One region of the Kluyvera sp. STS39-E genome, then DNA from elsewhere that is predicted to be linked to it. Evidence: predicted binding sites of a transcription regulator. Region 1 holds the regulator's gene; each other region holds the start of a gene.
The links. The regulator CRP, encoded in region 1, controls carbon source genes, mostly activating them, when cyclic AMP is high. The targets are predictions, from matches to a motif close to ATGTGANNNNNNTCACAT.

Region 1 (7,787 bases):
GGATTTTGTAATTCGCTCATGCTATGAAAAATAAGCTTATTTTTATTGTTTTTATTTTTATGTCTGCAATCGGACTTTTCGGGTGTGTAGGTGATTTCTATTAATAATTATTTGAGACTATGATGATTTTGATTTTTTTTATTTTGTGCGGGAATATATCAATTTACAAAGTGCCTTTGATTGCTTTTTACATAAGAAACATACCAGATGAATGTTTTTGCTTGTAAATATACATTCCCTTGATGATTTAATTTCCAGATGTGTCGGTTACGTTCATTCACCTACATACAGAAAGTAAATGATAATTATAATATTCAAAAAATGATGAATGTATTAAATCCGGTGCCGTGGACGCTGGCGCCAAGCCACCGACGAAATGGTGTGCATGGTGTTTAGATGTCCCAGAATACGCTGGAGATGCTGTTCCATGGTGCTTAACGGCCCGTGGGACAGCGCGTCCGGCGACTCCATAATGTTAGTCTCGCCGCTGCTCCCCGCCTCATCATACTCCAGACGCTGCTGACAGCGCTGAAGCCCAATTTCACATGACTCCAGATACTGTTGCGCCAGATTGGGCGTTAGCATTTCGTGTTCACGTGCCAGCGTGGTCATGGCGTTGATATGTTCGACGATAAACTGACTGTGGGTCACCCACAGCTTCATGTCTTCCAGATAGCGCGAGTTAAACCCCGGCTCCTGCATTGCCTGATTGAGCGTGTTGAATAGCGTGTTGTGCGCCTGATTTACGCGCATGCGTAAGTAAGCAAGCTTTGGCGCCTGCGGGTCGGGGCTTAGGATCAGACGAATCGCTTCCTGATCGGCCTCCAGTGCCGCCTGAGCGTTTTGCCTGAGCTGGCCGCTTTGCCACTGTGGCCACAACCATAGCATCCCGCCGAAGGCAATCAGGCAGCCGATGATGGTATCGATAAAGCGGGCCACGATAAATTGTTCCCCGTTGAGCGTCAGTATTTGCAGCGTATATACCGCGGTAACGGTGAATCCCACGGTCGCCCAGCCGTAGTTACGGCGAATAATCAGATAACTACCGAGGGTAATGATTAACATGCCGGAAAGCGCCAATCCCTGCGGTGTATGGAAGTGCAGAGCGATGGCGGCGATAACAAGGCCGGCGAGCGTGCCTGCCGCACGGTGGAAAATACGTACCCGCGTCGCGCCGTAGCCGTTTTGCGTGACTAGCAGGACCGTCATCAAGATCCAATATGGCTTGGGTAAATGTAGCGCTACTCCCATCAGACTGGCGATGCTGAGCATCACGCTCAGACGAGCGGCGTTGCGCAGCGCCGGTGATTTCAGCGACAGATAGCTTTTCAGCGCCGGGAACAGCGGCAGTCGACGCTCTTTATCCGCCATCAGGTTACGCGGATAGAGGGGACGTTGCCCGCGCAGTACTTTAGCAATGCGGCTGAAGTGCCAAGCGCAGAATTGTCCTACCGGGTTATCCGGGTGCTGGTGGGCAATCTTATCCAGTGCGCCTATCTGTTTTTCCATCGTGAAGCGGCTGGGATAGCGATGGTAGAGAATATCGTCCGCCAGAACACGCAGGCGGGCGGCGACGGTTTGTGCGTTCCAGCGGATCACCGCTTCAGCATGGCTACGTTCAACCAGTTTTTGCACCTCTTCTGGCTGGTGCAGGCTGACGGAGATATGTTCTTGCAAATCCAAGCCAACCTGGAAGGCGCGCAGCAGGCGCTTGTAGTCGTTATGCTGATTGGCTGCCAGCATGTGTAGCTGCTGGTAACATTGGGAAATTAAATCCACCACTTTCTGCTGACGGTTCAACAGCGGGGGCAGGGCGGTATTCGGATCGGTATGCTGGGTCAGCAGGCTATATTTGGCTTCACAGTAGTCGGCAAGCTGGCGATAAAGCAGGCTTAACGATTCGCGCAGCGGCTGTTCCCGCCACATCCAAAACCACCACCAGTTGAATAAGCCATACCATAGCGTGCCCAGCGCGTAGAGCAGCAGCGGTTGCCAGATTGGCATATTGCCCGCGAGGCTTAGGGTAAAGATTGAGGCAATGAGCGATGCCGGCAATAGTCGCCCGTGCAGTGCGCTAATCTCCGCCGTGACGCCGAGGAGCAGTGCAAGACAGGTCAGTATTAAAGGCAGCGGGATGTCACGTGCCAACAGCAACTGTACGGCAAGGCTACATCCAGCAAACAGGCAACCGCCGATGGTCAGACGCTTAAAAAAGCGTTTATGCGGCGTGTCGAGACCGGCGATATTGCAGCAGGCTGGAACCAGAGAGAACAAGAGACCTTGCTGAAGATGCCCGAAGAGAAGGCCAATGGCGACCGGCAAACATAACACCAGCGTTTGCCGCAGTGCATAGTTGACTTCCGGATGGTAAATCAGCCTGCGCCACATAAGGGATAGATAAAAACGGCATACTGTTCAGACAATATGCCGTTTATGCGGGATCAGCGGGTACCGTAAACGACAATGGTTTTGCCGTGTGCGGAGATCAGGTTTTGATCTTCCAGCATTTTCAGGATGCGGCCCACGGTTTCGCGGGAACAACCTACAATCTGACCGATTTCCTGACGGGTGATTTTAATCTGCATACCGTCTGGGTGGGTCATTGCGTCCGGCTGTTTAGCCAGATTCAGCAGGGTCTGGGCGATACGTCCGGTCACGTCCAGGAAGGCCAAGTTGCCAACTTTTTCAGAGGTGATCTGCAGACGACGAGCCATTTGCGAAGAAAGGCGCATCAGGATGTCTGGGTTAACCTGAATCAGCTGACGGAATTTTTTATAAGAGATTTCAGCAACTTCACAAGCGGTTTTTGCACGTACCCATGCGCTGCGTTCTTGGCCTTCTTCAAACAGGCCTAACTCGCCGATAAAATCGCCCTGGTTGAGGTAAGAGAGGATCATCTCTTTGCCTTCTTCGTCCTTGATGAGTACTGCCACTGAGCCTTTTACGATGTAATACAGCGTCTCTGCCTTTTCACCTTGGTGAATCAGCGTGCTCTTCGATGGGTACTTATGAATATGGCAATGAGACAAGAACCATTCGAGAGTCGGGTCTGTTTGCGGTTTGCCAAGCACCATGCGCGGTTATCCTCTGTTATAAGCTCTTCCCAGCGGCAAAAACATTGCAGCCACTGGTTGCAATAGTATCCTTCCCGTTACCTGGGAAGTCGGCTGTCGAGTCGTGCCGCAGCCTGTAATGTGATGTCCTCTGCATACTTGCAGTACGTTTATGTATTACCGTAGCATCCTGACTGTTTTAGCATAGCTTTAGCCGCGTGTCTCCTGGTGTCTCGCTTCAGCATGACGACGATCGCCTTCCATTGCGAGAATTGTTATGTACGCGTAATCTGAGAAGAAATTTGCAACCTTGGAGTTAAAAAATATGCAAGCACGTGTGAAATGGGTTGAAGGGTTAACCTTCCTCGGTGAGTCCGCTTCAGGCCACCAGATTTTGATGGATGGCAACTCCGGTGATAAAGCGCCAAGCCCAATGGAAGTCGTGCTGATGGCCGCGGGTGGCTGTAGCGCAATTGATGTCGTGTCGATTTTGCAAAAGGGTCGCTATAACGTGACCGACTGTGAAGTGAAGCTGACCTCCGAACGCCGTGAAGAAGCACCGCGCCTGTTTACTCATATCAACCTGCACTTCATTGTGACCGGCAAAGAGCTCAAAGACGCCGCGGTATCCCGCGCGGTCGATCTCTCTGCTGAAAAATACTGCTCCGTGGCGCTGATGCTGGAAAAAGCGGTGAACATTACCCACTCTTACGAAGTGATTGAAGGGTAAAGCCTTAACAAGGGCGTACGCCGCGCTACTGTTGGGTGGCGGCTGCGCCTTACCCGACCTACACGTTCCGCAATATCCTGTAGGCCTGATAAGCGAAGCGTTATCAGGCTTAAGGTTTAGTTGCGACCTTCCATCAGACGCTGCACCAGCGGCGTCATAATGAGCTCCATCGCCAGCCCCATCTTCCCGCCAGGAACCACCAGCGTGTTCATATGTGAAATGAACGAGCCCTGCAGCATAGCCAGCAGCCAGGGGTAATCGATCCCTTCTAGATTCCGGAAATGAATCACCACGAAACTTTCATCAAGGGATGGAATGCTTTTCGCGGCGAACGGGTTTGAGGTGTCGACCGTAGGAACGCGCTGGAAGTTGATATGGGTGCGGGAGAACTGCGGCGTAATGAAGTTGATGTAGTCTTCCATTGAGCGCACAACAGAATCCATTACCGCTTCGCGTGAGTGTCCACGCTCGCCGGTATCGCGGATCATCTTCTGGATCCACTCGAGGTTAACGATAGGGACCACGCCAACCAGCAGATCGACATGACGCGCGACATCATGCTGCGGTGTGACCACGCCGCCGTGCAGCCCTTCATAAAACAGCACATCGGTAGGTTCCGGCAGCGGTTGCCAGGGCGTAAAGGTTCCCGGCACCTGATTCCACGGCACCGCTTCATCGTAAGTGTGAAGATATTTACGCGATTGTCCTTTACCGTTTACGCCGTAGTCGCGAAAGGTCTGTTCTAGCAGGCCGAAGTCATTAGCATCCGGGCCGAAATAGCTGATATGGCGACCGAGGTCGCGAGCTTTACGAATCGCCATATCCATTTCCGGACGGGTATAACGGTGAAAGCTATCCCCTTCAACTTCCGCAGCCCGTAGATTGAGCTGGCCGAATATTTTACGAAACGCGAGGCTGGTGGTGGTGGTGCCCGCTCCGCTGGAGCCGGTGACGGCAATAACTGGATGTTTGGCAGACATGCGAATAACTCCCTGAACGGACTATCAGGAAGCGAGCGCCTCCTGATAACAAGTATAGTTAACCGCGAAATTGGTTACGGGGCATGATGTTGACGGTCTCGTGGAGTTCAGACCAGACCAGCACCGCTTCGCCTGTTTGTAGCTGGTGTTTTACGTCGGCGACCTTTTGCGCAAGTGAGCGTTCATATTCACCATAATCAGTGCCTTCGCGCAAGACAAAGCTTTCAATCAATCTGTCGAGCGTCTCTGGGGCGAGGTCCTGCCAGGGGATCATCATGCCTTCGCCCCAAGCCAGGTCATCAGCCATGCGGGAATGCGTTTTTCCAACCACATTTCCGGGTGACGCAGGGTGCCGCCGATAAATCCAACGTGACCGCCGTGCTCGGTTAGCTGATACACCACGTTTTCCGGCAGCTCTTCCTGCGCAGGAATCGAGTGGTGATCCATGAACGGGTCGTCCTTCGAGTGGATGATGAGCGTCGGCTTGGTAATTTTGCTCAACGTCGGCATCGCGCTGCACTGGCGATAGTAGTCGATGGCGTCAGCGAAACCGTGGATCTTCGAGGTTATCGAGTCATCAAATTCGCGAATACGTCGCATGCTCTTCAGTTGGCGTAAATCCACCGGCAGCGAGCCGGGATAGGCTTTGAGCTTACGCGCGGCGTTGCCTTTGAGTAGGTTCAGCAGATAGCGTTGGTAAACCCGTGAGAAGCCTTTATCCATATGATAACTGCAGGCTTCGAGCATAAACGGTGCTGAGACAATCACCGCCGCATCCACCGGAACGTCATCACCCTCTTTGGCCAGTAGGCAGGCCAGCATATTGCCGCCGAGCGAATAGCCCACCGCCGCCGTTGGCACTTCACCAAATTCGCGTCGCAGCCAATGTAAGAACCAGGTGCCGTCCTCCGTTTCACCGGAGTGATAAATACGGTTCAGACGGTTCGGTTCGCCGCTGCAGCCACGAAAATGCATCACCACGCCGAGCCAGCCCTGCTGTTTCGCGGCGTTAATCAGACCGTGAGCATAAGGGCTGTGCAAACTGCCTTCCAAGCCATGAAAGACCACCAGACGCGGCTTATGACGCGCGGCTTCGGGATCTTCGCTCCAGGCCAGATCGACAAAGTCACCGTCCGGCAGCTCAAGACGCTGCCAGCAGGGCGTGAACTGCAGCTTGCGGCGGATAAGACGCGGCAGCATCGTCTGAAGATGACGATTGCTGATGCCGCGCATCGGCACGAAGTCCGCGCTGCTAGAAGTGTCGATGTTGAGGTCGTGGTGGGTAGTTTCAGTCATAACTCGGCGATGTTTACTTAAAATCTGGCGCCTACTATACCGCCACTTTGCCATCGTGTTTATGAAAATGAGGCATCGGTAGCCCTTTTTGTCCCCGCTGAATCTGATCCTAATCACAAATTGTTACTTCAATTATTACTCTTAAGCTAATGATTTGTGCCTACGCTTAATTGATGACTTTCTCACCAGGGTGCACACTCTTTCCCGTGTTAAGCAATCAAAATGATTAGCTGAATCAGGAGGTTAATAATGTTATCTGGGCAAACACCAGCACGCGTCTGGAACACACGTCGCACGGAAAAACAGCGACGTCTGGCTTCCATTCCGGTGCAGGGCAAGGTACTGCCGACCGCAGACCTGACCGCCATGCTGGAAAAACTGATCGCGCCGGGTGACCGCGTGGTATTAGAAGGGAATAACCAAAAGCAGGCAGATTTCTTATCCCGCATGCTGGCTGAGGTGAACCCGCAGATTGTGCACGACCTGCACATGATCATGCCAAGCGTCGGGCGTAGCGAACATCTGGATATCTTTGAAAAAGGCATCGCCCGCAAGCTGGACTTCTCCTTCTCCGGTACCCAAAGCCTGCGCATTTCGCAGCTGCTGGAAGATGGCCTGCTGGAAATTGGCGCTATCCATACTTACATCGAACTGTATTCCCGTCTGTATGTTGATCTCTCGCCGAACGTGGCGCTGATTGCCGGTTTTAAAGCCGACCGCAAAGGTAACCTTTACACCGGCGCAAGTACTGAAGATACGCCAGCGCTGGTAGAAGCCGCCGCGTTCCATGACGGTATCGTCATCGCACAGGTGAACGAGCTGGTGGACGACGAGTGCGATCTTCCGCGCGTCGACATTCCGGGGTCATGGGTTGACTACGTGGTTGTTGCCGACAAACCGTTCTTTATCGAACCGCTGTTTACCCGCGACCCACGCCTGATTAAACAAGAACATATCCTGATGGCGATGATGGCGATTAAAGGCATCTACGCGGAACATCAGGTGCAGTCGCTCAACCACGGTATCGGTTTTAACACCGCGGCGATTGAGCTGCTGCTGCCAACCTACGGTGAACAGCTCGGCCTGAAAGGCAAGATCTGTAAACACTGGACGCTGAACCCGCATCCTACGCTTATTCCAGCGATTGAAAGCGGCTGGGTGGAAAGCGTGCACTGCTTCGGCGGCGAGCTGGGTATGGAAGAGTATATCCGCGCCCGTCCTGACGTCTTCTTTACCGGTGCCGACGGTTCCATGCGTTCTAATCGCGCGTTCTGCCAGCTGGCAGGTCAGTACGCAGTCGATATGTTTATTGGCTCCACTTTGCAGGTTGATGGTTATGCCAACTCATCAACGGTGACACGTGGTCGTCTGTCCGGTTTTGGCGGTGCACCTAACATGGGTCACGATCCGCACGGTCGCCGCCACGCGACTCCGGCCTGGCTGAACATGATAACTGAGCCAGACCCAATGCAGCGCGGTAAGAAACTTGTCGTGCAGATGGTCGAAACCTTCCAAGCCGGCGCGAAACCAACGTTCGTTGAAAAACTCGATGCCGTTGAAGTGGCGAAAAGCTCCGGTATGCCGCTGGCTCCTGTCATGATCTACGGTGATGACGTGACCCACGTGCTGACTGAAGAAGGTATCGCCTACCTCTACCGCGCAAAAGATCTCGAAGAACGTCGTGCGATGGTGGCTGCCGTCGCGGGGATTACCGATATCGGTCTGGGC
Region 2 (7,787 bases), on a different contig from region 1:
AGGCGAGGATAGAAAGCGCGACGCCAATCAGCGATGCCTTCGGAGTCATCAGCAGCACGGCGAAGATGGAACCAGGGGAAGCCGGGGAAACCAGACCCGCGTTGAACAGTGTCAGCGTAAACACGCCGGTCATCCCGCCCAGAATTACCGCCAGAATGAGGCGTGGATTCATCAGCACGTACGGGAAGTAGATTTCATGAATGCCGCCAAAGAAGTGAATGATTGCCGCGCCGCCCGCAGATTGCTTCGCGCTACCTTTACCGACGAACATATATGCCAGCAGAACGCCAAGACCTGGGCCTGGGTTTGCTTCAATCAAGAAGAAGATAGATTTACCGGTTTCCGTTGCCTGCTGAATCCCCAGCGGCGAGAAGATACCGTGGTTAATCGCATTATTGAGGAACAGGATTTTCGCCGGTTCTACAAAGATGGAGGTCAGCGGCAGCAGGTTGTGCTGCACCATGACGTTAACGCCTGATGCCAATACCTTTGACAGCACCTCCACCATCGGACCAATCGCCATAAAGGCAATCATCGCCAGCAGCATACCGATAATACCGGCCGAGAAGTTGTTCACCAGCATCTCAAAACCGCTTTTGATTTTGCCGTCAACCCAACGGTCGAAGCGCTTAATCGCCCAGCCGCCGAGCGGCCCCGCAATCATTGCGCCCATAAACATCGGCATATCTGCGCCGACGATAACGCCCATGGTGGTGATGGCACCGACCACGCCACCGCGCTCGCCGCCGATAAGACGACCACCGGTATAGCCGATTAACAATGGCAGTAAATAGGTGATCATTGGGCCAACTAGCTTGGCCAATGTCTCATTGGGCAGCCAGCCCGTAGGAATAAATAAAGCGGTAATCAAACCCCAGGCAATGAATGCGCCAATATTGGGCATCACCATATTGCTGAGAAAGCGGCCAAAATTCTGTACCTTGACCTTGATATCTGGTGATAACATAAAACACCCCTCGTGGTGCGCGTAATGATGTTACGCGTCGTCATAGTTGTGGTGGTTTCGCCAAAAACCATCCAGTCGTTCTGTATGCAAAATCGACTCTATCACGCCGTATTCATCTCGCGTACTCGAGGGGTATTTGTGATGCCGATCACTAAAGCCACCCCTGCAAAAGCACCTTTTAAGTGACATTGATCACATTAAAAGCTGTAAGTCTGCTACAAAGTTAAAATCAAGGCGTAAAAACGCCATTTTTTGTGATTAAGATCACCTTCGTTTTTGACGTCTTTGTTTTTGAATTGTGATCATATTCACAAGATGTTTTTGGCGGCTCCTCGCCGGTCCCCGTTTAGTCCCCCCGCAGCCGTATTTACGTCATAAAATTACAACCGAACGATCACAACTGTAAAAAAGCCCCACAGAGTTTCCCCTGTAGGGCCGTTATGTGCGGCGCGTGATTAGCTGAACAGCGCGGTAATTGAAGCGCTCGCTAGGCTATGGAAGTGCACGTTAAAGCCAACCATTGCACCGCTGGCACCTTCATCAACGTCAATTTTATCGACGCCGAGCGCATGTACGGTGAAAATATAGCGATGGGTTTCGCCCTTCGGCGGGGCTGCGCCGCCGTAGCCTGCTTTACCGAAATCGGTGCGGGTTTGCAGTGCACCTGCGGGTAAATTCACCAAGCCTGAACCACTGCCGGTTGGCAATTCACGGGTGTCTGCGGGAATGTTAGCAACGATCCAGTGCCACCAGCCGGAACCGGTTGGCGCGTCGGGGTCATAGCAGCTTACGACAAAGCTTTTGGTTCCAGCGGGCACGTCGTCCCAGGCCAGATGCGGGGAGATATTTTCGCCATCATAGCCCATCCCGTTGAAGACCTGACGCTGGGGAAGTTTCTCGCCGTCACGTAGATCGTGGCTGACTAATTTCATTGACTGCCTCCTTTGTTAATCCACTGATTAACAAAGGAGTGTAGCGGGTATTGCCTGCGGTTGCTGCTGCTTATTGGATAAAAAATGTTTCCTGACAGACGGCTAAACAGACCGCGCGCGTTAGCCTAGTGAGCTGCTCTTTGGTAATGAGATATGGCGGCATCAGATAAATCAACCGACCAAACGGCCGAACCCATACACCTTGCTCGACGAAGAATCGCTGCAACAACGCCATGTTAACTGGGAAACGGGTCTCGATAACGCCGATTGCCCCCAGCACGCGTACATCGGCGACGTGTTCTGAATCGGCGGCTGGCGCAAGCTCGCGTTTGAGCTGTTGTTCAATGGCGGCGACCTGCGTTTGCCATTCGCCACTCTCAAGGATAGCGAGGCTTTCGGCGGCGACGGCGCAGGCCAACGGGTTGCCCATAAAGGTTGGCCCGTGCATAAAGCAGCCCGCTTCGCCGTTGCTGATGGTTTCTGCCACTTCACGCGTGGTGATGGCGGCTGACAGGGTCATCGTGCCCCCGGTCAATGCCTTGCCCAAACACAAAATATCGGCGCTGATACCTGCGTGCTCGCAGGCGAATAGTTTACCAGTGCGACCAAAGCCGGTGGCAATCTCGTCGGCAATCAGCAAGATACCTTCACGGTCACACATTTTGCGGATGCGCTTCAACCACTCGGGGTGATACATGCGCATGCCGCCTGCGCCCTGCACGACAGGCTCGAGGATCACCGCAGCAATTTCATGACGATGCGCGGCCATCAGGCGCGCAAATGCCACCATATCGTACTCATCAAACTCGCCATCAAATCGGCTGTGCGGCGCTGGCGCAAACAGATTTTCCGGCAGGTAACCTTTCCACAGGCTGTGCATCGAGTTATCCGGGTCGCACACCGACATCGCGCCAAAGGTATCGCCGTGATAACCGTTGCGGAAGGTCAGAAAACGCTGACGTGACTCGCCTTTAGCCTGCCAATACTGCAAGGCCATCTTCATCGCCACCTCCACCGCCACCGAACCGGAATCGGCGAGGAATACGCACTCCAGCGGTTCGGGCGTCATTGCGACCAGCTTTCGGCATAGTGCAACGGCGGAAGGGTGGGTTATCCCGCCAAACATCACGTGCGACATCTGGTCAATCTGCGTCTTCATCGCGGCGTTCAAACGCGGGTGATTGTAGCCATGAATGGTCGCCCACCAGGATGACATGCCGTCAACCAGTCGCTCGCCGCTGGCAAGCTGTAGCTCACAACCCTCGGCGGAGACAATCGGGTAAACCGGCAACGGTGCGGTCATTGAGGTGTAGGGATGCCAGATATGGCGCTTATCGAAGGCGAGATCGTCCGTTGTCATAATCGACTTGTAAACCATTTTGAAAAGTTTTAGGTTTACGAGTATAAACCGAACCGAAAATTAACAAAACCCCCGGAGAAGCCAATGGCTCACCCTTTACGTTGGACAATGTCGCAGGTCACCGCTCTTTTTGATAAACCGCTGCTTGATTTACTGTTTGAAGCGCAGCAGGTTCACCGCCAACATTTCGACCCTCAGCAGGTACAGGTCAGCACGCTGCTGTCGATTAAAACCGGTGCCTGTCCGGAAGACTGCAAATATTGCCCGCAAAGCTCGCGCTATAAAACTGGGCTTGAGAGCGAGCGTCTGATGGAAGTGGAACAGGTGCTCGACTCTGCGCGCAAAGCGAAGCTCGCTGGCTCGACGCGTTTTTGCATGGGGGCGGCGTGGAAAAACCCGCACGAACGCGATATGCCGTACCTTGAGCAGATGGTGCAGGGCGTGAAAGAGATGGGGCTGGAAGCCTGTATGACGTTGGGCACATTGTCCGATAGCCAAGCCGGACGTCTGGCTTCTGCGGGGCTGGACTATTACAACCACAACCTCGACACCTCGCCGGAATTTTACGGCAATATCATCACCACCCGCAGCTATCAGGAACGTCTGGATACGCTGGATAAGGTGCGTGACGCCGGGATCAAAGTGTGCTCCGGTGGTATCGTTGGGCTGGGTGAAACTGTCACCGACCGCGCGGGGCTGTTGCTGCAGCTTGCCAACTTGCCGACGCCGCCGGAAAGCGTACCGATCAACATGTTGGTGAAGGTGAAAGGAACGCCGCTGGCGGATAACGAAGACGTTGATGCATTCGACTTTATTCGCACCATCGCCGTGGCGCGGATCATGATGCCGACCTCGCACGTGCGTCTCTCCGCCGGTCGTGAACAGATGAACGAACAGACCCAAGCAATGTGCTTTATGGCGGGCGCCAACTCGGTGTTCTACGGCTGCAAGCTGTTGACCACGCCGAACCCGGAAGAGGACAAAGATCTGCAGTTATTCCGCAAATTGGGGATCAATCCGCAGCAAACGATGGTTACCGCGGGTGACAACGAGCAGCAGCAGCGTTTGGAACAGGCGCTGATGACGCCGGACACCGAGGATTATTACAACGCGGCGGCGGTATGAGCTGGCAGCAGCGAATTGCTAAGGCCGTCGCAGAACGCCAGGAAACAAACACGCTTCGTCAGCGTCAGCCCTTAGCGCAAGGGGCTGGACGTTGGCTGGTGCGTGACGACCGCCGTTACCTTAACTTTTCCAGCAATGATTATCTGGGGCTTAGCCAGCATCCGCGGGTTATCCAGGCCTGGCAGCAGGGCGCGGAGCACTACGGTGTCGGCTCTGGCGGCTCCGGTCATGTGACCGGTTACCATCAGGCGCATCAGCATCTGGAAGAACAGCTTGCCGACTGGCTGGGCTACGACCGGGCGCTGCTGTTTATTTCTGGTTTCGCCGCCAATCAGGCGGTGATTGCCGCGCTTGCCGGGCGGGAAGATCGCATTGTTGCCGACAGGCTTAGCCATGCCTCGTTGCTCGAAGCGTCGGCGTTAAGCCCGGCACAGCTACGACGTTTCCAGCACAACGACAGCCAGCATCTCTCGCGTCTGCTTGCCGCGCCGCTAGCGGGGCAGCAACTGGTGGTCACGGAAGGCGTATTCAGCATGGACGGCGACAGTGCGCCGCTGGCGGATATTGCTCGCGTCACCCGTGAGGCCAACGGCTGGCTGATGGTTGATGATGCCCACGGCATTGGCGTTGACGGGGTAAACGGTCGCGGTAGTTGTCAGTCACAAGGCGTGAAACCCGAACTGTTGATTGTCACCTTTGGCAAAGCATTCGGCTTAAGCGGCGCGGCGGTGTTGTGCAGTCAAACAGTGGCCGACTACTTCCTGCAATTTGCCCGCCATTTGATTTACAGCACCGCTATGCCGCCTGCGCAGGCCGTGGCGCTACAAGCGGCGCTTGGCGTTATCCAAAGCGACGATGGTCAGCAGCGGCGCGAAAAGCTGGCGCAGCATGTGGCGCAATTCCGCCTCGGGGCCAGTGGGTTGGCGTATCCGTTGACCGGCTCGCAAAGCGCTATCCAGCCGCTTGTCGTCGGCGAAAACTCGCGCACATTGCAACTGGCTGACAGACTGCGTGAGCAGGGCTGTTGGGTGACGGCAATTCGTCCGCCAACGGTGCCTGCGGGCACCGCGCGTTTGCGCTTGACGCTTACCGCCGCGCACGAGCCACAGGATATTGCGCATCTGCTGGAGGTTTTGCATGGCGAGCGTGGATAAACAGGCGGTGGCCGCGGCGTTTGGACGCGCGGCAACCCACTACCATCAGCATGATGAACTCCAGCGTCTGAGCGCCGCGCAGCTGCTAAGCCAACTGCCGGCGCAGCGATTCCCAAGGGTGCTGGATGCCGGATGCGGTCCAGGGAGCTACAGCCGCTACTGGCGCGACAAAGGCAGCCACGTTACCGCGCTGGACCTGTCAGGCGAAATGCTGCAACAGGCACAGAGTCAGCAGGTAGCCGACCGCTACGTGCAGGCTGATATCGAGGATATTCCGCTGCCTGAAGCGGGATTTGATCTGGTATGGAGCAATCTGGCCGTGCAATGGTGCAGCGATCTCCACGTGGCGCTAGCTGGACTTTGCCGTCAAATTGTTCCCGGTGGCGTGGTGGCATTTACCACGCTGACCGCCGGCTCGTTACCGGAACTTAATCAGGCTTGGCGCGCCATCGACAACCATCCGCATGCCAACCGTTTTTTGCCTGAAGAGACGTTGCGTGAGGCGCTGGCTGGCTATCGCCATCAGAGCACTTCAACCTCTATCACATTGCCGTTCCCCGATGCGTTAAGCGCGATGCGCTCGCTGAAGGGGATTGGCGCGACGCACCTCCACGAGGGGCGAAGCAGCCAGCCGCTGACGCGCGGTAGGCTACGGCAGCTTCAACTCGCGTGGCCGTCGCAGGCGGGCGAATGTCCGCTGACCTACCATCTTTTTACAGGAGTGATAACGCGTGATTGAACGCTACTATGTAACCGGGACTGACACCGAAGTGGGTAAAACCGTTGCCAGCACCGCGCTTTTACAGGCCGCTCGGCTGCTGGGCCGCCGCACCGCGGGCTATAAACCGGTCGCCTCCGGCAGCGAAATGACGGCAGATGGGTTGCGCAATAGCGATGCGCTTGCGCTGCAACGCAACAGCGTACTGCCGCTTGATTACCCTGAGGTCAATCCTTACACCTTCGCAGAGCCGACGTCGCCGCATATCGTCAGTGCAGACGAACAGCGGCCGATTGAGGCCAGCGTACTGTCAGCGGGATTACGCGCGCTGGAAGCGAAAGCGGACTGGGTGCTGGTTGAAGGAGCGGGCGGTTGGTTTACGCCGCTGTCGCCGACGTTAACGCTGGCGGACTGGGTGAAGGCTGAACAGTTGCCGGTGATTCTGGTTGTTGGCGTGAAGCTTGGCTGTATTAATCACGCGGTACTGACGGCGCAGGCGATACAGCAGGCAGGATTGCGGTTAGCGGGTTGGATTGCGAACGATGTCACGCCGCCAGGACGACGACATGCGGAATATCTCAGTACGCTGGTGCGGATGTTGCCCGCGCCTTTACTGGGCGAAATACCGTGGCTTGGCGATACGGTAGAATCGCAATCGCTGGGGCATTACCTTTCTCTTGACGCGCTTTAACCTACTTGGCGGGTTATCTTCATTCGTAAGCGCTAACCCGCAGAAAACGTAAAAGAATCGCTCAAAATTCCCTTAAAATAGCTACGCCTTTTCGCTGATAAAAATCAAAAACAGCGGGAAAAAAAATATTTGCCATCGCTTTGCGTCGACGTTGCGCAAATCGCCGGGTGGCGGGGGATAGGGGCTAGAGGCAGTTATCCACTATTCCTGTGGATAACCCTGTGTATTAGGGTTAGAAAACTCGTGGTGAACGAGAGAGCATGCGGCTTTCACCCGAATTGACGCGAAACGCATCTTTTACATGATTCATTTGATTATCAATAAGATAGATAAAAGCAATGGCGTCATAAAAAGTGCTGTCAGTTGCCATAAAACTTTCATGACCTATATTGACAAATGTTAAAAGAGAAAATGTTCTGGGGATAACCTCAATTGGCTGGTGTTTTATCTGGTCTGAGGAGAAATTTCAGCCGCTCTTGCCTGTTATCGTGACGAGTACACGAAATACGATAATGCATCACTGGTTTTATATCCAGTATTTTTTATTGGCAAATCTGTACGTGGCGAGTAGAATTAATCTCCAGCCCGGCCATCAGTTATCAGGTAGCGTTGTCCATGAGTAAACCCTTTAAGTTACATTCCGCGTTTAGTCCCTCAGGCGACCAGCCTGTTGCCATTTCACGCCTGAAAGAAGGGCTGGAAGACGGCCTGGCCCACCAGACGCTGCTGGGCGTGACCGGTTCGGGTAAAACCTTTACCGTGGCTAACGTCATTGCCGATCTCCAGCGGCCAACGATGGTGTTGGCGCCAAACAAAACGCTGGCAGCGCAGTTGTATGGC
Region 3 (7,787 bases), on a different contig from region 1:
TTTGTGCAGTTCAACCTCGCCAAAGGTGAACCGTGAGGTGTTGGTTAGCCTCAAGGCCATCTGGCAGGTTGCGCCCCAGGCCCAGCTTTTGGCATGCGACGATATTGCGTCGTTGGATGAGCAGTTCCATATTGCCCTGACGGAGGCTGCCGGTAACCGCGAGCTGGCCAATATCCTGACGAATATCACCAACCGTATCCGTATTATGCGACGGCTCGATTTTGAGTATGAAACGCGTGTCGCGCAGACCTATAAGGAGCATGCTGAGCTGCTAGAGGCGATAGAGCAACGGGATGAAGAAAGGGCGGTGGCGCTCATTTCTGCTCATATTACCGATGCTTATAAAGGTGCCAGTACGATCACCCTGCGACGCTTGCAGGGCGTTCGAGCGACACAAATACGCTGATAGCGCTGCGTCAGGTCCGTTTTTCTATCTCTGGGAGCGTCGGCGGCTTGCCCGTCGCCGCCCGCTTGCGGTTCATCTCATCGAGAATCAGCCGGTAGGCGATGTAGTACTTATAGATATTGCTCACGTAGGTCACCGTTTCGGCACCAATTTTCTCGGCGGCGAGGTTCTCAACGTTGCCAAACCAGATGTTAGGATCAAAACCGCGCTTTAGCGTTTCTGCACGTAGCCGGGCAATGCGCGCCGGGCCTGCGTTATAAGAGGCGAATGAGAACAGGGCTTTATCTAGCTGCGTCATTGGCTCGTCGCTGTAGTAGCGATCGATCATCCAGCGCATATATTTCACTCCAGCGTGAATGTTTGGATCCAACAGTTTGATATCACCAACCTGCAATTCTTTGCCGGTTTTCGGCATGACCTGCATGACGCCGATTGCCCCAACGTGGCTACGCACAGATTGATCGAGCTTCGACTCCTGATATCCCTGCGCCGCCATCAGCAGCCAGTCGACATCGTAGCGATCGCCATACTTTCTGAAGACTTCGACCATTTTTAAAAACTTGCGTCGTTCTTTCTCGGCGGCGGCGTTTTTAACGTAGTCTGCGCTCTTGAGATAGCGCAGCAGCAGCGTATTCCCCAGCGTACTGCCCTGGCGGTGGTCTTTCACAAAACCGTTCAACGCGGCCAATAACTGCGGATTATCTTTACGCACCGCCCAAGCGATGCTGCCGTTATCGCGCAGCACTATATCTTCATGCACGCTGATTTTTGGAAACATCTGTTTCCAGAATATGGCCTTGTGGCGATCGACAACGATCAGCGGGATTAGCCCAGCGTTGAGCATCTCCAACAGATCTTCATCCTCCAGCACTTCGGGGGCCGGTTTGATAACGATCGGTGGCCGTTGTTCTTTTTTCAAGCGGACATTCTGAGCGAGCAGGCTCTCGTAATAGCTTGATGAGAGGCGCACGAATACCGTTTTGCCGCTGAGGTCGTCTAGGCTTTTGACCAGTGGAGAGGCGGGGCCTGAGACCAACAGTTCTTGGATCCCGGTATAGAGTGGGTCGGCAAAGGTGACCTCTTTTTGCCGCGAAGGCGTGATGGTGAGATTGGCCGCGGCAATATCGCCTTTGCCTTCGTTAAGCGCCGTAAAAAGGGTATCCCGCGTGACCGGGACGAAGATGATCCGTACCTTGAGGTGTCGTTGCTTGAGCTTGTTCTCTTTTGCCAGTTGCTCATTCAGGCTGCGCTCAAAGGCGGCAAAAATATCGTGCGTTGCCCCACGTTGTTGGCCTTTATTGATAAAAAAGAAAGTCTTACTGTAGGTCGTCAATACCCGGATCACCCGTCGGTCGAGCATGCCGGAAAGATCGCCTTTCCACGGCTGCATGATGGTTTCAGTATTAACCTCCAGCGTATCGGGCGCCTCGTTTTTTGCCGGGGCGGCATATACCGTGAAGGAAAGCATCAGAGCGCTAAGACAGGGGATCAGAAGGTGATGGAAAGGGATGGCGTTCATGGTGCGGCACTCCGCAGGGCACATCTTCTTATTTTAGTCGAGCGGCGCTAAAAGAGAGGCTTTCTGAGCGGGGGCTATCTAGGGTTTCAGGCAATAAAAAACCCCGATAAATCGGGGCTCATGTATTCGTTGTGGCGCTTAGTACATTGCAACAGGCCATTCCGGCGGCGCGTGGCTCATGACCTCAACCATCACATCTTTGATATTGTTCAGAATGGTCGAAATGTCTACCAACGTAAGGCCCAGTAAACCGGTCGCAAACCAACAGGCTGCTGCCACACCGAGCATGCCGCTGATGACCGCCAGCCCGGCGTAGTCTGATTTACGAAGTTGAATCTTAAGGGTACTGGCGATAAACATCAGCACCGCGCTGGTTAGCGGCCAGCGTAACAACGCGACGCCCGCGGTAATTGAAACCATGAGACCTTATCCTCGGAGATAAACAATACAGTGCCCTGACAGCGCATTGTTTAATGAGGCTCAAGGCACTCTGGCTATCTGGGGGCAGTCAAAATTGAGATGAAACACCGTTTCTGTTTCAATCTATTTTGTGAACTATATCACATTTGTTGCTTTATTCACCAGAGGGAGGTGCAGGATTTTTGTCAACACATTAACCATATTAATAGTATGGAAATGTTGCTGTCGCGCTGAGCGCAACGACAGCAAAGAGGAAAACCTAAGCGGAGATTTGGTGACGATAGGCCGTCGGCGTGCTGTCGAACTCGCGGCGGAACACGCGAGAGAAGGTCTGCTGCGAGACATACCCCAGATCCATCGCGATATCAAAAATTGGCCGCTGGGTGGTGCGCAGCGCTTCCGCCGCCAGCAGCAGGCGTCGTTGACGAATATAATCTCCCAGTGTCTGATGCATCACTGCGCGGAACATACGCTGCAGGTACCACTTCGAATAGCCGGATTTTTTCGCCACGATATCGATATTAAGCGGTTGCTCGATATGTTCATCAATCCATTCAATTAGCGTTTGAATAATTTCCCGATGGGACATAAGGCACTCCCCGTTGTCTATTTTTGCGTCGATTTCTGTTCTGCTGGCGAGTATAATTCCTCAAGTTAACTTGAGGTAAAGCGGATAATGGAAAAAAAATCGACACGCATAAAAACGTTGCTTTCACCCGGTGAAGTAGCGAAACGAACTGGCGTTGCGGTATCAGCGCTACACTTTTATGAAAGCAAGGGGCTGATTCGTAGCACAAGAAATAGTGGCAATCAGCGGCGCTATAAGCGCGATGTGCTGCGCTACGTGGCGATTATTAAAATTGCCCAACGGTTGGGCATTCCGCTGGCAACCATCGGTGACTCTCTCAGCGTTTTGCCTGAAAACCACACTTTGGGGGCGAAGGACTGGAAGCATCTCACCACTCAATGGCGTGAAGAGTTGGATAAACGTATTCATGCAATGGAGGCGCTGCGCGATCAGTTAAACGGCTGCATCGGCTGTGGCTGTATGTCGCTGCGCGACTGCCCGTTGCGTAACCCTGGCGACAAGCTGGGCGAAGAGGGCACCGGGGCGCGTTTGCTGGAAGAAGAATAACCGTAGGCCGGATAAACGGCAGCGCCATCCGGCGGTTTTGCATGATGCCCGATGGCAGTTTCGCCTTATCGGGCTACAAATAACAATCCCCTCAAAGATGTGACGATTTTTACCACAGAATTGTTGCCAGATTGCGCATTCACGATAACGTTTGCGCATGGGTTGAGCAATTCTTCATCGGCAATCGTTAATTTTGATAAACCCAGGCAAACTTCAGTTGAAAAAGAGGGTGTAAAAGCCAGATAATCGTTTGCCTTGAATTTTCGACCGCTTTTGGCGGCGAAAATGACCAGGCTCACCTTATTACGCACCCGCGTAAATGAGGTATTCCGATTCTTGTATTGTCTGCGCGGAGTTAATCGTTTGCTTTTTTGTGGCTCCCCTATTGCCGCAACGTAGCACATGGAGATGACGCTTAGCTGGCAGTGGATGTTCCACCACGCAGACGAACGAATGATAAAAACTCTCAGGGGATGTTTTCTATGTCTACGCCTTCAGCGCGTACCGGCGGTTCGTTAGACGCTTGGTTTAAAATTTCTTCACGTGGTAGCTCTGTTCGTCAGGAGATTGTCGCCGGTCTTACGACCTTCCTCGCGATGGTGTACTCGGTTATCGTCGTGCCGAGCATGCTTGGCAAAGCCGGTTTCCCTCCTGCTGCGGTATTCGTCGCCACCTGTCTGGTTGCAGGCGTTGGCTCTATCGTGATGGGTCTGTGGGCGAACCTGCCTTTGGCCATCGGTTGCGCCATTTCACTGACCGCCTTCACCGCGTTTAGCTTGGTGCTCGGCCAGCAAATCAGCATTCCGGTTGCCCTCGGCGCAGTATTCCTGATGGGCGTGCTGTTTACCGTCATCTCCGCTTCCGGTATCCGTAGCTGGATTTTGCGCAATTTGCCGCAGGGCATTGCGCATGGCACAGGCATTGGTATCGGCCTGTTCCTGCTGTTGATTGCCGCCAACGGCGTCGGCATGGTTGTGAAAAACCCGATTGAAGGTTTGCCGGTTGCGCTGGGTAAATTCGATAGCTTCCCGGTCATCATGACGCTGGTGGGGCTGGCGATGATTATCGGTCTGGAAAAAATGAAGGTGCCGGGCGGCATTCTGCTGACCATCATCGGCGTGTCTATCGTCGGTCTGATTTTTGACCCGAACGTGCACTTCTCCGGTGTTTTTGCGATGCCATCGCTGAGCGATGAAAACGGCCACTCGCTGATTGGTAGCCTGGATATCATGGGGGCGCTGAACCCTGTGGTTCTGCCAAGCGTACTGGCGCTGGTGATGACGGCGGTGTTTGACGCCACCGGGACTATCCGTGCGGTAGCCGGTCAGGCAAACCTGCTGGATAAAGACGGTCAGATCATTAACGGCGGCAAAGCGCTGACCACTGACTCCCTGAGCAGCGTGTTCTCGGCGGTAGTGGGTGCAGCTCCTGCGGCGGTCTACATTGAGTCGGCAGCGGGTACTGCGGCAGGTGGTAAAACCGGTTTAACCGCGGTGACCGTTGGCGTGCTGTTCCTGCTGATTCTGTTCCTCTCTCCGCTTTCCTACTTGGTCCCAGGTTATGCTACTGCGCCTGCGCTGATGTATGTCGGTCTGCTGATGCTGAGCAACGTGGCGCGTATTGATTTCAACGATTTCGTTGATGCCATGTCCGGCCTCATCACCGCGGTGATGATTGTCCTGACCTGTAACATCGTAACCGGCATCATGATTGGCTTCGCGACCTTGGTGATTGGCCGCGTGGTTTCCGGCGAATGGCGTAAGCTGAATATCGGCACTGTGGTTATCGCTGCGGCGCTGGTTATCTTCTATGCAGGCGGCTGGGCGATTTAATCGCACCTCTGCAGCACAACAAACCCGCCTAATGGCGGGTTTGTTGTTTGTGCCTTGGCAAGACGAAAGGCACAAAGGCGGGCTGGCACTTTTTTTCCATTTTCAGCCACGACTCGTTTCCTTTTGCGTTACTCTGGTATCCGTATAATAAGAAGCACGACGCTTCACGTTTTGAATAATAAGACAACGCTGTAAACAGGGATCGCATGGAAATCTTCTTTACCATACTCATCATGACCCTCGTGGTTTCGCTCTCTGGGGTGGTTACACGCGTACTGCCCTTCCAAGTTCCACTACCGTTAATGCAAATCGCCATCGGGGCGATGCTCGCCTGGCCGACCTTCGGTCTGCACGTCGAATTTGATCCGGAGCTGTTCCTCGTCCTGTTCATCCCGCCGCTGCTGTTCGCCGATGGCTGGAAGACGCCAACGCGTGAGTTTATTGAGCACGGCAGGGAGATCCTCGGGCTGGCGCTGGCGTTAGTGCTGGTGACGGTAGTGGGGATTGGCTTCCTGATTTACTGGATTGTCCCAGGCATTCCGCTCATTCCAGCGTTCGCGCTGGCGGCGGTGCTCTCGCCAACCGATGCCGTGGCGCTCTCGGGGATTGTGGGTGAAGGCCGCATTCCGAAAAAAATCATGGGCATTTTGCAGGGCGAGGCGCTGATGAACGACGCCTCAGGCCTGGTGTCGTTGAAGTTTGCCGTCGCGGTGGCGATGGGGACGATGGTCTTTACCGTCGGCGGGGCCACGGTTGAGTTCCTCAAAGTGGCGATTGGCGGCATCTTAGCGGGCTTCGTGGTCAGTTGGTCGTATGGTCGCTCAATGCGCTTTCTCAGCCGTTGGGGCGGCGATGAGCCAGCCACGCAAATTGTCCTGCTGTTCCTCCTGCCGTTCGCCTCTTACCTGATTGCTGAACATATCGGTGTTTCCGGTATCCTGGCGGCGGTGGCGGCGGGGATGACCATCACTCGTTCAGGCGTGATGCGCACTGCGCCTTTGGCGATGCGTCTGCGTGCCAACAGCACTTGGGCGATGCTGGAGTTTGTGTTTAACGGCATGGTGTTCCTGCTGTTGGGCCTGCAGTTACCGGACATTCTGCAAAGCTCGCTGGTGGCGGCGGAAGCCGATCCGAACGTGGAAACCTGGATGCTGTTTACCGATATCATCCTGATTTACGCGGCGCTGATGCTGGTGCGTTTTGGCTGGCTGTGGACGATGCGCAAATTGAGCCAGCGCTTCTTGAAAAAGAAACCGATGGAGTTTGGCTCCTGGACCACCCGTGAGCTGCTGATTTCCTCGGTGGCGGGTGTGCGCGGGGCGATTACGCTAGCCGGTGTGCTATCGATACCACTGCTGTTGCCGTCCGGTGATGTGTTCCCTGCGCGCTATGAGCTGGTGTTCCTTGCCGCCGGGGTGATTTTGTTCTCGCTGTTTGTCGGCGTGATTGCGCTGCCGATTTTGCTGCGTCATATCGAATCCACCGATAACGTCCAGCAGCGTAAAGAAGAGCGTCTGGCGCGCGCAGCGACGGCGGACGTGGCGATTGTCGCTATCCAGAAAATGGAGGAGCGTCTGGCGGCGGATACGGAAGAGAATATCGATAACCAGCTGCTGACCGAGGTCAGCTCCCGCGTCATCGGTAACCTGCGTCGTCGAGTGGATGGGCGTAATGATGTCGAAACGTCGATGCTGGAAGAGCAGCTCGAACGCCGCTTCCGCCTGGCCGCGCTGCGTTCGGAACGCGGCGAGCTATACCACCTGCGCGCAACAAGGCAAATCAGCAACGAGACTTTGCAGAAGCTGCTGCATGATCTCGACCTGCTGGAAGCGCTGTTGATTGAAGATGCGTAATACGGATAAAGCGTGCGCCGTTCAGTCCCCTCTCCCCAATGGGGAGAGGGCTAGGGTGAGGGGGATGGCTCGGAGCATAAACCCTCACCCCAACCCTCTCCCTTAAAAAGGGAGAGGGAGCGCACCGTGCCTAAATTTCTACTCCGGCAACGTAAACCCCTCGCAGCATTTCAGCCACGCTTGGGCGCTGTGCGACATATACACTCCCTCGCGCCAGATCATCCCCAACTGCCAGCGCAGTTCGCTTTCCAGCGGCAGCCAGCGTAGGGTTTTGGCATCCAGACGTCGGCAAATCGGCTCCGGCAAAATCGCCACGCCGACGCCCGCCTGCACCATAGCGGCGAGAAAATCCCATTGCCCACTGCGCACCGCAATCCGTGGTTTCACATCATGACGGGCGAACAGCTGCATCAGCTGGCGGCTCAGGGCAAAATCTTCGTTATAAATCAGCAAAGGATGAGCCGCTAACTGCTGCGGTGACACCGTGGTTTGCTCCAGCCAGTCGCCGGAGCGTGGCACCAGCACGCATAACGGATGGCTGAACAGCGGTAGGGTGGTGAGCGCGCTCTCTTCCTCGACCGGCAGCGCGGTCATGGCGATATCCAGCTCGCCGTTCATCACC
Region 4 (7,787 bases), on a different contig from region 1:
TTAGAAAGTAGCCGACAAAGGTTAATGCTGGCGACAGCGAACTGCCATAGATAATCACCTGTGCCCAGAATACGCCGCTAAGCAGCGTGCAAAACGAGATTCCCAGTCCTTTTAGGCCGCCCTGCGGGCAGGCAAAGTAAGCCGTACAGCCAAGAAATCCAGCCCAGCTAAGTAAGCCCCAGCTTACGGCAACCCAACTCCAGATACCGGACAAAACGCCGGTGGTTAGCGCAATGGCGATAAGTGTACTCATCGTGTTGTCCATCCGACCCGCGTGGCGGGCCGGAAGTTGGGGCGCTAAAGGGCGACAGCGTGCTCTTTCTCGCCGGGTTTAAACACCACTTCTCCTAGGCTAATACAGGCAACCGGGCAGACATGGCCACACAGCAGGCAACCGACGCATTGTTCGGTGTTGCAGTGCGGAGTTCGCGTCTCTTCGTTCCACTCCATCGCCTGATGACCGCCGTCGTAACAGGAGATATAGCAGCGTCCGCAGCCCACGCACTTATCCTGCTGAATATGTGGATAAACAATGTAGCTGCGATCGAGGTCTTCCGCCGGAACGATATGGCGATTGGCAAGACCCACCATCTCGTCGAGCGAGGCAAAATTCTGATCGGCAAGATAATGCGACAGGCCGCTAATCATGTCCTCAACGATGCGATAACCGTACTGCATGATGCCTGTCGTCACCTGCAGCGTGGCGGCACCCAGCAGTAAAAATTCGGCAGCATCTTCCCAGGTTTCAATCCCACCGATGCCGCTGATCGGGAAATCTTTCAGCTCAGGATGGGTTCGCAACTGTTGAATAAAGCGCAGGGCAATAGGTTTCACCGCTTTGCCGGAGTAGCCGGAAATGCTGGATTTACCGTTGACTACCGGCATACCGATTTTACGATTCAGGTCGATGTTGGTAATCGATTTTACGGTGTTGATGGTCGCAATTCCGTCAGCGCCGCCGCGCTTGGCGGCGAGAGCAACTTCGCACATGTCGCCGATATTTGGCGTCATTTTGGCGAGCATCGGTAAAGACGATCCCCGTTTTACCGCCCGGCAGTATTTTTCCACCAGCTCAGGACTTTGCCCGACATCGCTGCCCATTGCGTGGGAGGTCATTTGTGGGCAGGAGAAATTACACTCGATCATATCTGCGCCAGCCTCTTCTACGAGCTTTGCCAGATCCTGCCACTGCTGTTCATTTTCTCCCATGATCGAGGCGATCAGCACTTTATCGGGATAATCCTGTTTCAGCCGGCGAATAGCTGCCAGATTTTCCGCCAGCGGGTGCTCTGCAATCTGCTCCATGTTTTTAAAGCCGATGAACCCGGTATCTTCTTTGGTCAGATGATCAAAGCGTGGAGACACTTCGTTGGCGATAAAGAAACCGATGGTTTTAAACACAATGCCGCCCCAGCCGCTATCGTAGGCTTTGGCGCACATCTCGTAGCAGTTGCCGACCGGGGAAGAGGAGAGGCAGAACGGGTTGGGGAACTTCACGCCGCAAAAAGTTATCGAGAGATCCTTGGTGAGCATGATTACGCCTCCTCTAAATAGTGATGAATCGCCTGAGCGGCTTCTTTCCCCGTTTTCACGGCGTAGACCACGGTTTTATCACCTTGGACGATATCGCCTGCAGCAAATAGGGCGGGGTCTGCGGTCTGGTAATGGTGCGTGTCTACGGTATTGCGCTGTACCTGAATATCAGTAAATGCATCAAGCTGCGCATGTTGACCGACGGCGAGGATGATGTGTTCAGCTGTAAGGGTTAGCTCACCCGGTAGGCGAACGTGCTTAAAGGTCACCGTATTGCCCGTTACGGCGGTGGGTGTAAAGCCATCAATAATTGATACGCCCAGCGCTTGGGTGGTGGTGAACTCTTTTACGCTTGCCGGAAACTCGGCGAGCTCTTCGCGCGCCACACAGGTAACGGAACTGCAGCCCAGAATTTTCAGGGTGCTGGCGACATCCATCGCCACGTCGCCACCGCCAATAACCAGCGCGCTCTGCGGCACAGCAATCTTCCCGCCGTTGCCACGCGCACGCTGCAAGAAGTCGACGGCGATTTCAACCGTATTGGCGTCGTTAAACAGCGGCAACGAAGACCCTTCCGACAGACCCACGGTCAGCAACACGGCCTGATGTTCGGATTTGAGCTGCGCTAAGGTGATATTTTTCCCCACTTCACACCCGCACTGGAGGTTTACCCCCATCTCGACGATACGTGCAATCTCGGTATCGAGCACCGACTGCGGTAACCTGAATTCAGGAATACCGTGACGCAGCCAGCCGCCTGGCTGGACTTCCTTTTCAAATAGAGTGACGTCATAGCCGAGATTGCAGAGGGTTACGCTAGCCTGTAACCCGGCGGGACCGGCCCCAATAATGGCGACCTTGCCTTTATCTTTGCGCCCCGGCTGATAAATCTGCATGTTTGTCCGCTGCTCAAAGTCGGTAACAAACCGCTGTAAACGAGCGATATCAATTGGCGTATCAATCCCGGAACGAGAACAGCCGCGCTGGCACAGCTTTTCGGTCGGACAAACGCGGGCACAAACGGCGCCCAGTGCATTATTTTCTCGAATGGTTTCGGCAGCACCTTTGAAGTTACGGAAATAGATCGAGCGGATAAATTTCCCCGGGTCAGTTTGCGCCGGACAGGACTGACTGCACGGCGCATCGTGGCACAGCAGGCAGCGTGAAGCCTCTTTGATCGCCAGTAACGGCGTAAAGGCGGGAATAAGCTCATCCAGATAATCGTGTTGCGACATAGCGGATCCCTTAAATGATTAGTTTAATTAAGGCAAATGAAGTGAAACGGTTATCTGAAAGGCTATGCGTATGCGGGAGAAGGCGTTGTGAAAGGGTTCACAATTAGCCATGTAATACGTGTGGGTATTGGGCGATCGCAGGAATACCTAATATGCAAATAGGAACGATTAACGCAATGAAAATCGATTAAATTATGTTATCTGAATTCGCAGACTATGACTTCTTCTTCTGCAACTCCAGCAGTTGCTCTGGCGTTACCGCAGGATAGCCTTGCGCATCTTCCGGAACTTCCTGCTGGGCAGGAATGGGGATCAGCGGACCTAAGAAACGAGGCTCGCGCTTGAAGAGATAAAGGTCAGCCAGCGCGCCGAAGCGAGCGCCGAATTCACGCAAGCGCACGCTCCACATATCTTTTGGTGAAGGCACTGCGTAGCACTGCGCCTGGATGCCCATATGCAGTGCGATAAACAGCGCCCGTTCGCAGTGGAAGCGCTGGGTGATGATGATGAAATCGTTGGTATCGAACACCTTGCGGGTGCGGACGATGGAATCGAGCGTCCTAAAACCGGCGTAGTCGAGCACGATATCTTCCGGCGCAACGCCGGCTTTGATCAGGTCACGGCGCATTGTCATCGGCTCGTTATAGCTTTGCAGCGCATTATCACCACTCAGCAGCAGATAATTCACCTTGCCGCTATTGTAAGCGTTTAGCGCGCCTTGGATACGATAACGGTAGTACTGGTTGATAACGCCGGTGCGGTAATACTTGGCGGTGCCGAGTACCACGCCAACCTGCCGGTAGGGCAGATCCTGCAGTTCGTCGTAAATATAGGGGGAGGTTTTCCAGCTCATCCAACGGTCAAGACCGAGCACGGTTATCAGCAGCAGGCCGCACAGGACTAACAGGCTGTATAACACACGCTTTAACATGAACTTGACTCAATAGTGGACGAGGAAGACATCAGGCTACTTTACCCGCCTGGCAAGCGCAAGAAACCATCGCTTGATTGCGGGAAATTTAGACATTGTGACGGTCTGAGTTGTAGGCCGGATAAGGCAAAGCCGCCATCCGGCTCTGATCAGTCTTGCCTGAAGGCGCTGCGTTTATCAGGCCTACAATAATCAACCTAACAATACGCGGTCGATATTGGTGCAACCCAGCGCTTTTAATGTAGCGGCTGTGGCATCCCACTGAATCAGCGGCGCATCGGCACGTTCGGCCAGAATAGCGCGCTGGATGTCAGGGTAATCGTAACCGTTAAGGCTCAACAGGTTCAACGCACCTTGCAACGGTGGCAGAGTCGGGTTGAAGGCGGCATTTTCCGCATAGCTGCCGCTAAAAATAGTCCCGTCACGCAGTTCCAGCGCCACGCCTGATGGTGATTTGCTGTATGGCGTATGGCTGTGGTTCGCCGCTTTGATAGCCGCTTGTGCCAGCGCATCGCCTCGCAGTTCATAACCGTGATCCTGTTCATCCATCAGCAGCGTTTTGATATCCAGATCTTTAGGGCCAAAGGCGTCTGGGAGGTAATCCTGCAGCGTATGCGGCTGACGGCCCGGCAGATTAATACGCAGTGAAAGCCCGCTGTTCAGTTCATTCATAAACTGACGGCAGTGGCCGCACGGCGTGTAGTTAACGGTAATAGCTTGCAGCGCTTTTTCACCGCACAGCCAAGCGTGGCTGATGGCGCTCTGTTCGGCGTGAACCGTCTGCTGCATGGTTGCGCCCAGAAACTCCATGTTGCCGCCGAAATACCATGTGCCGCTGACGCCACGGGCGATGGCGCCGACGTTAAAATTCGAGAGGTCCGCACGCGCGCAGGCTGCGGCGAGGGGGAGAAGCGCAAAAGCGAGCGCGTCTTCGTCCAGCCCCGTCGCCTTTTGCAGCGATGAGACCTGCTCGGCGCTCAGTTCGGCAGAGAAGTGCGGATCGGCTAGCAGCGGAGCGATAGCGGTCTGCAGATCTGCCGCCAGTTGCGTAAAAGCAGATTGAAAACGTGGATGCATGGCGTTGTGCCTCATAACAATGTAATGGGATCGTAGTGTACGGGGTGCGCACGGCTAAATTGGTGATCAATATCTCATTGTTAATGCAACGTATGTAACATCATTTAAAAATGTGTGATTTGTCGCGTTTTAACCCACCACGGCCAGAATAACCGGGAACAAAAACGGCGCAATCAACGAGGTAATGATGCCGCAAATCACCAACGCCAGTGAACTAAACGCCCCTTCTTGATAGTCCATTTCGGCGCAACGAGCGGTGCCGAGGGCGTGGGAAGCGGTCCCCATCGACAGGCCGCGAGAGGCTTTGGTGGTAATGCGCATCAGGTTTAACAGGGTATGACCAAAAACCGCGCCCAGAATACCGACATAAATGACGCATACGGCGCTAATGGCAGGGATCCCACCAATGCTGCCGCTGACCGCCATCGCAATCGGCGTCGTGACGGATTTAGGCAAAATAGAGGCAGCGATTTGCGGCGATGCACCCATCATCAATGCCACGGAGGTCCCGGTTATCATCGCCACCGCACTGCCGATAAAGCAGATGGTAATAATGGATTTCCAACGTGCGCGGATCTGGTGTAGCTGTTCGTACAGCGGATAGGCGAGGGCGACGACCGCCGGTTGCAGTAAGTCGTTGAGGACTTCGCTGCCTTTAAAGTAGTTTTCGTACGGAATATCGGTCAGCATCAGAAAAGGAATGATGACCACCATCGATACCAGCAGAGGGTTGAGCAGCGGCATCTTGAAACGCGAAGCCAGCTTACGGGCGGCAAAAAAGACAACCAAGGTCAGCGGTAGCGACCACCAGATATTATGCAACATTATTTATCCGCTCCATCCTGACCGACCACTTTACGTTCACCGTGTACCAGATGTGAACTCCAGCTCACCACCACCAATACCACTAATGTGCTGATCGTGCAGGAAACGACTACCGGGCCAAACTCCGCACGCAGCAGGGCGAAGTACTGCATCACGCCGACGCCAATCGGCACAAACAGCAGCGCCATATAGCGAATCAAAATGAAGCAGCCGGGGTTAACCCATTTGGCGGGCAGAATTTGCAGCCCCAGCAGTAAGAAGAGAATAAGCATACCGATAATGCTACCAGGAATCGTAATAGGCAGCAGCGACGCAAGAAAAATACCGGCATACAAGCAGGCGTAAATAAGGACGAATGCACGCAGGTATTGCCAGATGATATTCAGTGATTTGAGCATGGGATTCACCTTTCGTGGAATGCATTCATCATACAATTAAACCCTAAAGTGTGCTACCGATCACACCATGAATTCTGAGCATACCCGATATAGACAAGCGGAACATCAGGCATCTGACCGGGAAAACTCATCACTCTGTACAGGATGTGACAAATAGTAGAGAAACCGGCTCAGCGCCAGAGAAGGCAGATTGTTTTTACGCCAGAACACGCCGACGCTGCCTTTTTGCTCAATACGCGGCAGGGCAAGTATCGACAACTGCCCCTGACTGGCATAACGCTCGGCTAGGCGTAAAGAGAGAATCGAAATCATCTCACTGCTTTGCAATAGGTTGACGCTGACGTTCATCGATGCCGACTCAATGATATTTTCCGGCAGCATGACCCCATTTTCGACCAACGCATTGTCGATGCTTTGGCGAATGGGCGTCCCGTTAGGCCAGACAATCCACCGCCAGGCGGCCAAATCGTTCCACGTCAGGCTGCTGCGATTGGCTAGCGGGTGCCCGGGTCGCGCCACAAAGCACACCGGTTCGGTATAGAGCACCTCGTAGTTTAGCGGCAGCTCCAGCGCTCGGCCGCCGATGCGTCCTACCACTACGTCCACCACCCCGGACTGCAAATCGTGCAGCAGCGGCGTCATGACTTTTTCTTCGATATTGAGGTGTAGCGTCGGCATCTCCGCCAGCAGCGGGAAAATCGCTTGGGAAACGCAGTCCGTCGCCACCGGCGAACAGCCGATTTTCAAACTGCCCACCAGCCCGCCTTGCTTAAAACGCTCCATTTCAAACTGCGATCGCTCAATGTCGTTAATCAGCCGCTGCGCGTGTTGCAGTAGAAGTTTACCGCCTTCGGAAACCCGCAGCCCTTTACTGTGTCGCTCAAATAACACAATGCCCAGCTCTTCCTCAAACTGGGTGAGCCACTTTGACAGCGCGGGCTGGGTGATATGCATGCGTTTTGCCACTTGGGTGAGGTTTCCCTGCTCGCCAAGTGCCACCAGCATTTGTAGATGATGAAGCTTCAGCTTCTGCGTCCAGTCTGCCATTAGATATAACCTCCAGGTTATGGATAAGCATGAAATGCCATTGTACAACTCATTTCATTCATCACAATATGGCAACATAAAAGCAAAAAAATAAACATCTTACTCTGAGTCGCTTTGGCCTATACGCCAACGGCAACGTGGATAACCTGCACTGACAGAGGCTCCTCCCTATGACGCAACGACTTGAACTACAAGCGCTAATCGACGCCGCACCCATCGGCAAGATGCAGTGGCGTGTCATTCTCTGCTGTTTCCTCGTGGTAATGCTGGACGGTTTTGATACCGCGGCGATTGGCTTTATCGCCCCGGCAATTCGTGAGCATTGGCAGCTTAGCGCGGGCGACCTCGCGCCGCTGTTTGGTGCCGGTCTTTTGGGCTTGACCGCCGGTGCACTGCTGTGCGGCCCGCTCTCCGACAAACTCGGGCGTAAGCGGGTTATTGAATGGTGCGTGGCGCTTTTCGGCCTGTTTAGCCTGCTCTCAGCTTTCTCTCCCAATCTAGACATGTTGATCATTCTGCGCTTCTTAACCGGCCTAGGCTTAGGCGGTGCGATGCCGAATACCATCACCATGACCTCTGAATACCTGCCGTCACGCCGCCGTGGCGCGCTGGTGACCTTAATGTTCTGCGGCTTCACGCTGGGTTCTGCGCTAGGGGGCATCGTTAGCGCTCAGCTGGTCTCAGTGATTGGCTGGCACGGTATTTTGGTGCTCGGTGGCGTACTGCCGCTGATGCTCTTTG

Region 2: AB4K05_RS04320 (PTS mannitol transporter subunit IICBA) is a predicted target of CRP. The motif match lies at 1,148-1,165, and genes of this name have one in related genera.
Region 3: AB4K05_RS22725 (YjcB family protein) is a predicted target of CRP. The motif match lies at 2,474-2,491, and genes of this name have one in related genera.
Region 4: cdd (cytidine deaminase) is a predicted target of CRP. The motif match lies at 4,837-4,854, and genes of this name have one in related genera.

What each region holds. Positions count from the first base shown of each region.
Region 1 covers NZ_JBFQGA010000005.1:18,793-26,579, reverse strand. Annotated here, with positions in the region: gene AB4K05_RS11900 (YccS/YhfK family putative transporter) at 334-2,388, opposite strand; gene crp (cAMP-activated global transcriptional regulator CRP) at 2,442-3,074, opposite strand; gene AB4K05_RS11890 (OsmC family protein) at 3,379-3,783, shown strand; gene AB4K05_RS11885 (phosphoribulokinase) at 3,900-4,763, opposite strand; gene AB4K05_RS11880 (YheU family protein) at 4,822-5,040, opposite strand; gene AB4K05_RS11875 (hydrolase) at 5,037-6,059, opposite strand; gene mdcA (malonate decarboxylase subunit alpha) at 6,309-7,787, shown strand, end outside.
Region 2 covers NZ_JBFQGA010000002.1:157,063-164,849, reverse strand. Annotated here, with positions in the region: gene AB4K05_RS04320 (PTS mannitol transporter subunit IICBA) at 1-967, opposite strand, end outside; gene AB4K05_RS04315 (kinase inhibitor) at 1,423-1,899, opposite strand; gene bioA (adenosylmethionine--8-amino-7-oxononanoate transaminase) at 1,970-3,259, opposite strand; gene bioB (biotin synthase BioB) at 3,344-4,384, shown strand; gene bioF (8-amino-7-oxononanoate synthase) at 4,381-5,538, shown strand; gene bioC (malonyl-ACP O-methyltransferase BioC) at 5,522-6,277, shown strand; gene bioD (dethiobiotin synthase) at 6,270-6,947, shown strand; gene AB4K05_RS04285 (hypothetical protein) at 7,180-7,317, opposite strand; gene uvrB (excinuclease ABC subunit UvrB) at 7,563-7,787, shown strand, end outside.
Region 3 covers NZ_JBFQGA010000013.1:60,501-68,287, forward strand. Annotated here, with positions in the region: gene AB4K05_RS22715 (GntR family transcriptional regulator) at 1-406, shown strand, start outside; gene AB4K05_RS22720 (transporter substrate-binding domain-containing protein) at 417-1,874, opposite strand; gene AB4K05_RS22725 (YjcB family protein) at 2,064-2,345, opposite strand; gene soxS (superoxide response transcriptional regulator SoxS) at 2,605-2,934, opposite strand; gene soxR (redox-sensitive transcriptional activator SoxR) at 3,022-3,480, shown strand; gene AB4K05_RS22740 (hypothetical protein) at 3,546-3,779, opposite strand; gene AB4K05_RS22745 (NCS2 family permease) at 3,963-5,312, shown strand; gene AB4K05_RS22750 (Na+/H+ antiporter) at 5,519-7,165, shown strand; gene AB4K05_RS22755 (LysR family transcriptional regulator) at 7,304-7,787, opposite strand, start outside.
Region 4 covers NZ_JBFQGA010000004.1:177,537-185,323, reverse strand. Annotated here, with positions in the region: gene AB4K05_RS10250 (DUF1097 domain-containing protein) at 1-253, opposite strand, end outside; gene preA (NAD-dependent dihydropyrimidine dehydrogenase subunit PreA) at 298-1,533, opposite strand; gene AB4K05_RS10240 (NAD(P)-dependent oxidoreductase) at 1,536-2,768, opposite strand; gene sanA (outer membrane permeability protein SanA) at 2,983-3,699, opposite strand; gene cdd (cytidine deaminase) at 3,892-4,776, opposite strand; gene AB4K05_RS10225 (CidB/LrgB family autolysis modulator) at 4,906-5,601, opposite strand; gene AB4K05_RS10220 (CidA/LrgA family protein) at 5,601-5,999, opposite strand; gene AB4K05_RS10215 (LysR substrate-binding domain-containing protein) at 6,105-7,046, opposite strand; gene AB4K05_RS10210 (MFS transporter) at 7,217-7,787, shown strand, end outside.